2 regions of the Brevundimonas sp. Leaf168 genome follow, and region 2 is predicted to be linked to the other one. Evidence: riboswitches for the same ligand, from Rfam matches in the RefSeq annotation. Region 2 holds a riboswitch; the other holds the start of a gene.
What was found. A riboswitch is a leader RNA that binds a small molecule or an ion and turns the genes downstream of it on or off. The one in region 2 is predicted to bind cobalamin.
Positions count from the first base shown of each region.

Region 1: another riboswitch for cobalamin. It lies ahead of ASF81_RS08455 (TonB-dependent siderophore receptor); the one in region 2 lies ahead of ASF81_RS10395 (DUF1852 domain-containing protein).

Region 1 covers NZ_LMOY01000008.1:242,241-245,444, forward strand. Annotated here, with positions in the region: gene mutS (DNA mismatch repair protein MutS) at 1-1,247, opposite strand, end outside; cobalamin riboswitch at 1,298-1,507, shown strand; gene ASF81_RS08455 (TonB-dependent siderophore receptor) at 1,653-3,204, shown strand, end outside.
Region 2 covers NZ_LMOY01000009.1:272,617-275,820, reverse strand. Annotated here, with positions in the region: gene ASF81_RS10400 (hypothetical protein) at 489-1,193, opposite strand; cobalamin riboswitch at 1,566-1,774, shown strand; gene ASF81_RS10395 (DUF1852 domain-containing protein) at 1,882-2,868, shown strand; gene ASF81_RS10390 (methionine synthase) at 2,898-3,204, shown strand, end outside.

The DNA of each region.
Region 1 (3,204 bases), on a different contig from region 2:
GCGATGCGGCGCGGCTGGCCGGTCAGGGGATCGACCTGACCCACGAACAGACCGGCGACGCCCTCCGCGATCGACAGGCCGGTGCGCACGGCGGCCAGGTCGCGCGGGCCGCCCCGACCCAGCGCCAATCGTCCGACGGCGCGGGCGATGTCGGAGGAGGCCTTCAACGCGTCGCGCAGATCGCGACGCAGATCGCGGCGCTCCAAGAGCCATTCGACGGCGTCGAGCTGCTCGTTGATGGCCAGGGGATCGCGCAGGGGCCGGGCGATGCGTTCGGCCAGGGCCCGGGCGCCGCCCGAGGTGACGGTGCGGTCGATGCAGGCGAGCAGGCTGCCCTCACGCTCGCCGCGCTGGGTGCGATCGATCTCAAGGCTGGCACGGGTCGCCGGGTCGATGGCCAGAAAGCCGCTTTCGCCCAGACGGCGGGGCGGGGCCAGGGCGGGAACCTTGCCGGCTTGGGTCGTCTCCAGATAGGCGGCGATCAGACCCAGCGCCGAGACCTCGGCCTCTTCGAAGGCGCCGAAACCGTCGAGCGCCGAGACGCCGTACAGGCGTTCGACGCGGGCGCGCGCGGCCTGGGGTTCGGCGATGGCGCCGGCCAGCGCCTGGACCACGCCGCCCGAGCCGTCCAGGGCGTCACGCGTCGCCTCGTCCGAATACATCCGGTCGGTGACCAGGACTTCGGACGGGCGGAAGGCGGCCAGGGCCGCGCCCAGATCCTCGATGGCGCAGGCGACGCTGTCGACCGCGCCGGACGACAGTTCGACCACGGCGACGGCCGCCCGACCTTTACGCACCGCGACCGCCGCCAGACGATTGGCGCCGCGCGCGTCCAGCAGGCTGTCTTCGGTCAGGGTGCCGGGCGTCACGACCCGGACCACCCCGCGGTGCACCACGGCCTTGCCGCCGCGCTTCTTGGCCTCGGCGGGGTCTTCCAGCTGTTCGCAGATGGCGACCTTGTGGCCGACGCGGATCAGGCGGGCGAGGTAGCCCTCCATCGCATGGACCGGCACGCCGGCCATCGGAATGTCCTCGCCCTGATGCTTGCCCCGCTTGGTCAGGGTGATGCCGAGCGCCGCCGCCGCGACCTCGGCGTCCTTGAAGAACAGCTCGTAGAAGTCGCCCATACGGAAGAACAGGATGGCGTCCGGCTGGCCCGCCTTGGCCGTCAGATATTGCGCCATGAACGGCGTCGCCCCTTCCAGCGAGGCGGCGATTTCCGGGGGATGAGAGATGGGCGCGTTCATGTGGCCACAGGGTGACGGATCGCGCCCGGCGGCTCAAGGCCGTTGACCGGCTCTTGCACAGGCTTGTCGGCCCTGCGATAGGCCGCGTCAGGCGGTTAAGGGAACACGGTGTGACGCCGTGGCTGTGCCCGCAACTGTAGGCGGCGAGAGCGTCGTCCGTCCGGGGTTTCGATCCCGGCGCCACTGGGAAACTGGGAAGGCGAGGACGGCGGTTTACGACCCGCAAGCCAGGAGACCTGGCCGCCGACGTCGCTCGCTCCTGTCCGGGACCAGACAGCAGCGCGGTTTCTCCGTGGAAGCGACCCGACCTTGCGCCGTCCAGACCTTTAAGCGGTCTGGCGGGTCGGTTCGCTCATGACGGTCTCTCGCGCGCATTCGCGGGACCGAACACGGGGGTATCGCTCAATGAAGCGTTCCATTCTTCTTTCGACGGCCGCGATCGCGGCCGCCTTCGCCGCGCCTGCTTTTGCCGAGGACGCGACCCAGCTGGACGAGGTGATCGTCACCGCCACCCGCATCCCGGCCATCGTCGCCGACACGCCCGGCGCCCGCGTCATCGACGGCAAGACCATCGAGCAGCGCGGCGCGATCTTCGCCGCCGACATCCTGGCCGATGTACCGGGTCTGTCGGTTTATCGCGCCGGCTTCGGCGGCGTGACCTCGGTGCGCATACGCGGCGCCGGCCAGGACAAGTCGCTGGTTCTGGTGGACGGCGTGCCGGTCAACGATCCTTCCCAGCCCTCTGGCGGCTTCGACTTCTCGGGCTTTGATCTGGGCGACGTCTCGCGGGTCGAAGTGCTGAGCGGCCCCCAATCGTCGTTGTGGGGGTCGGACGCCATCGGCGGCGTGATCTCCTTCACCACGCGCGAGCAGAACGGCGTCTCGGCCAACGCCGAGGCTGGATCATACGGCACGGTGCGCGGGCGTCTGGGCCTAGGCGTGGCGACCGACAAGTTTGCTTATGGCCTGTCCGTCTCGCGCTTCCATAGCGACGGCTTCTCGGCTGCGGATGAGGCCGATGGCGCCACTGAGGCCGACGGTTTCGACAACACCACCGTCAACGCTCGTGCGCGTTATGAGCTGAACGACCGCTTCGGCCTGGACGCCAGCTATCGCCACTCGGACACCTTCGCCGACATCGACGGTTTCGGCCCGGTCGATACGCTGGACACGGCCGCGACCGTCAATCAGTCGGGTCTGGTGCGTGTGTGGGTCGCCGACGTTTTGGGGCTGAACCATCAGTTCACCGTCGCCGCCTCGGACATCGACCGCGACACCAACAGCGCCTTCCCCTCGGTCTATACCGGCCAGCACCGGCTGTACCGCTGGCAGGCGGACAGCCGCGATCAGGAGGCGCGTCTGGTTTACAGCTTCGGCGCCGAGCATGAAGAGAGCAAGGCCGACCTGAACGGTTCAGTCGAGGCGGAACTGGGCGTCAGCTCGGTGTTCGGGGTGGCGCGTTTCGCCGCCACGGATCGCCTGAGCCTCACGGCGGGTGTGCGCCACGACGACACCGACGATTTCGGCGGCGAGACCACCGGACGCGTATCGGCCGCCTATGATCTGGGCTCCGGCATCACTCTGAGCGGCGCCTATGGCACAGGCTTCAAGACGCCGTCGGTAAGCCAGGCCGTGTGCGACTTCTGCTTCGTCCTGCCGACGACAGCGGTCGCCGCCTTGGTTCCCGAAAAGGGCAAGGGGGGGGAACTGGCCTTGGGCTGGCGTTCCCAGGATGGCCGTTTCGATGGTCGCGTCACCGCCTACCGTCTGGAGGTCGAAGATCAGATCGACGGATTCTTCAACAACAGCACCTTCGAATTCTACTACGTCAACCTGTCGCGCACGCGCACAGACGGTGTCGAACTAGAAGGTCGCGCCGCACTGGGCGGTGGGTTCGAGCTGTCGGGCGCCTATGCCTGGACAGACGCGCGCAACGCCGTCACGGACGCGCCGATCC
Region 2 (3,204 bases):
CCACCGACAGGTCTCCTGCCCTTTCATACGCCGGGCTTCAAAGTCGCGAGCCGCCGCGAGCCGGCCGAGCGCTCTAGCTACGTTGAGTAGCCCTTCCCAAGCCCGCTCGGCTACTCAGGCGTGCTGGGTTTGAGTGCCTCGACGCTGCCGTCTGGTCCGATATGCACAATCCCCATGGTCGCCTCCCTCCCACCGGACGAGCGGCACGTCCGGACCTGGGTGACACTCCAGCCACCGCGGCGAAAGCGCGGAGCCGGCTTCGCGCCAGGAGCGGTCATTCACCGGGTGCCGGAAACACGTCATTCATCAATGCAGTCTGAGCCTGGGTACGTCCGCTTTTTGGTCCGATGCCTTTGGCCGCTTCCGACCCATTGCGGACATTGGGGGGCGTCGAGCTGGCAAGCGGCTCCGCAGGTTCCTGGCCGGAAGGGGCGCGACTGTCGATATTCAGCAGCCCAAGCCCCAGCGCCCGATTAACGCGCTCTGTCTTACGATGACTGAGTGGCGATCAGGCTGCGAATTTTCGCGTCCAATGCGACAGCGACAGACCATACCTCGGCTTGGTTCAGCTGGACCCCATCTTCAGCATTCCAGTGTGCCTCGACAAAGACGTCCCTCACTAGAAAACCAATGATGCAGTAGCGACCGCCTTGCTGGGCCGTATGGCAAGCGGCGACCGGCCAGTCACGGTGCGTAGTGTACAACCTCCCGCCCAATCCCATCACCCGGCTCAGTTGATATCCCTCAGTTCCTTTACCGAGCTGCCGGTTGATGAGGTGGCCTGGAATTTCGACCAAAGGGTTCGGCGGCGGTGTCGGGGACGCTGGCCGCTCACTCAGCAGACGGTATTGGTCCCCTTCGAAGTGACGAAGGTAGGTCGAGACGCCGTAGAGGTTCACCAGGGGTTTCGCCATCCCTTCACAAGACGGCACGGCTTGCTCGTATGTTTGGTAGAAGCTCTCTCTGTTGCACACGCGGATGCTGACGAGTTTCCCGTCTTCGGACTTATATGCTTGGTACAGGTCGTCTCGTTGAGGCACGTCGAACGTCACCTGACCCAGTTTTGCAGAGAACGGGGCATCTTCTCCCTCAACCAAAATCTCGCGACAGCCTGTCCCGGAAATCAAAGATGTGAGGCAAACCACAGCAAACTTTGAACGCAGCCGAGAGTGTTTTTTTTGGTGGGCCTGCATGAGCGGATGATGTGCGGCGAATGGCTAAGGGACTGTTATGGTCACCAAGAAACCGGACTTACTGACCTAGGGCCTTTTGAGCTCAGAATGACGGTCGTATCGAGAATAAATCTAACTCTGCCCCGTGCGGGCCTACCCGTGACTTAGCGACCGCTTTCCGCCCATCAGCGACATGCACCCGGACTGGTCTTCGGACTGATGGTGATGTCCGCTTTCGGCGCTTCAGGGTAGGACAGAAATCGACCCGAAGCAGACGTCGAGCCTGATCGCGGATGCGACATTTCAAGCCCAAATCCGAACGACATGAGGCCGACGTCAGCCAGGCCCATAAGGATATCCTTATATGTTTCTTGACTTCGGCGTCGGGTGCGCGTCTCATGAGGCCGTCGAGGTTCTGCGCGTCGCCTCCGGGCGACGCGGAGCTAAGAGGGAAGCCGGTGTGATGCCGGCGCTGCCCCCGCAACTGTGAGCGGCGAGCCGAAGGTCCATTTCGTGTCACTGACGTCTTCGGACGTTGGGAAGGCCGGACCCGAAGCCGTGACCCGTGAGCCAGGAGACCTGCCCCGACAGATAACGTCCTCCGGCGGGGTGTCCGGTCAGGTCGCATGAACGCCGCGACGGGACGACTGCGCGCGAGCGGTCGCGCGTCCCTGTCCGCTGTCTCGCCACAGCATCAACGGCAGAGACCATGGCGAGCACCGACTTCACATTCAGGATCAAGCGGACCGCGCTCGACGAAGACTATCGGCCCGCCGAGACGACGAGGATCACCACCAATTTCGCCAACCTGGCGCGAGGCGAGAGCCGCCGGGACAATCTGCGCAACACCCTGCGGATGATCGACAACCGCTTCAACTCGCTGGCGCACCACGACAATCCGAGGGGCGATCGCTATGCGCTGGAGCTTCAGATCGTCTCGGTCGAGTTGAGTCTTTGCTCGGAGCGCGACGACGCCTTTCCGCTGATCGAAATCCTGCAAACGACGATCATCGACAAGGAGACGAACCGGCGGATTGAGGGGGTCGTGGGCAACAACTTCTCCTCCTATGTCCGTGACTACGACTTCAGCGTAGTCCTGCCCGAACACCTGAAGGCGCATCCGAACGGCGGCGTGCCGGATGATTTCGGCGATCTGCACGGCAAGCTGTTCCGGCACTTTCTGACGTCGCGCGCCTATCGCGACAACTTCGCCAAGGCACCGGTCATCTGCCTCAGCGTCTCAAGCAACAAGACCTATCATCGCACCGGCTTCGACCATCCCGTGTTGGGCCTGGAATACGCCAACGACGCCTTCTCGCCGACCGACCGGTATTTCGAGAAGATGGGGATGAAGGTCCGCTACTTCATGCCACCGGGCAGCGTGGCGCCGTTCGCCCTGTACCATATCGGCGACCTGACCGGCGGCTACACCGACCTCGAACTGGCCAGCACCATCGCCACGATGGAGACCTTCCAGATGATCTATCGGCCCGAAATCTACAACGCCAACTCCCCGGCGACCGAGCAGTATCAGCCCAGCCTGAAGGCGCAGGACTATTCGCTGACCCGCATCGTCTACGACCGCGACGAGCGCAGTCGGCTGGCCGTCGAGCAGGGCCGTTTCGTCGAGGAGCGGTTCATCAAGCCGCACCGCGCCCGTCTCGACCAATGGTCGGCCGCCTTCGCCGCCGCCTGATCAGTTTCCAGATTTCAGAGTCTCCCCTCATGAAAACCCTTCTCCCGACCTCGACCGCCGGCAGCCTGCCCAAACCCGTCTGGCTGGCCGAGCCCGAGACGCTCTGGTCGCCTTGGAAGCTGCAAGGCGATGACCTGATCGAGGCCAAGCGTGACGCCCTGCGCCTGTCGCTGGACGATCAGCGCCGGGCCGGCATCGACATCGTCAGCGACGGCGAACAGACCCGCCAGCATTTCGTCACGACCTTCATCGAACACCTCGACGGCGTCGATTTCGAGAACCGCAAGACCATGCGAATCCGCAATCGCTATGACGCCAGCGTCCCGGTGGTCGTGG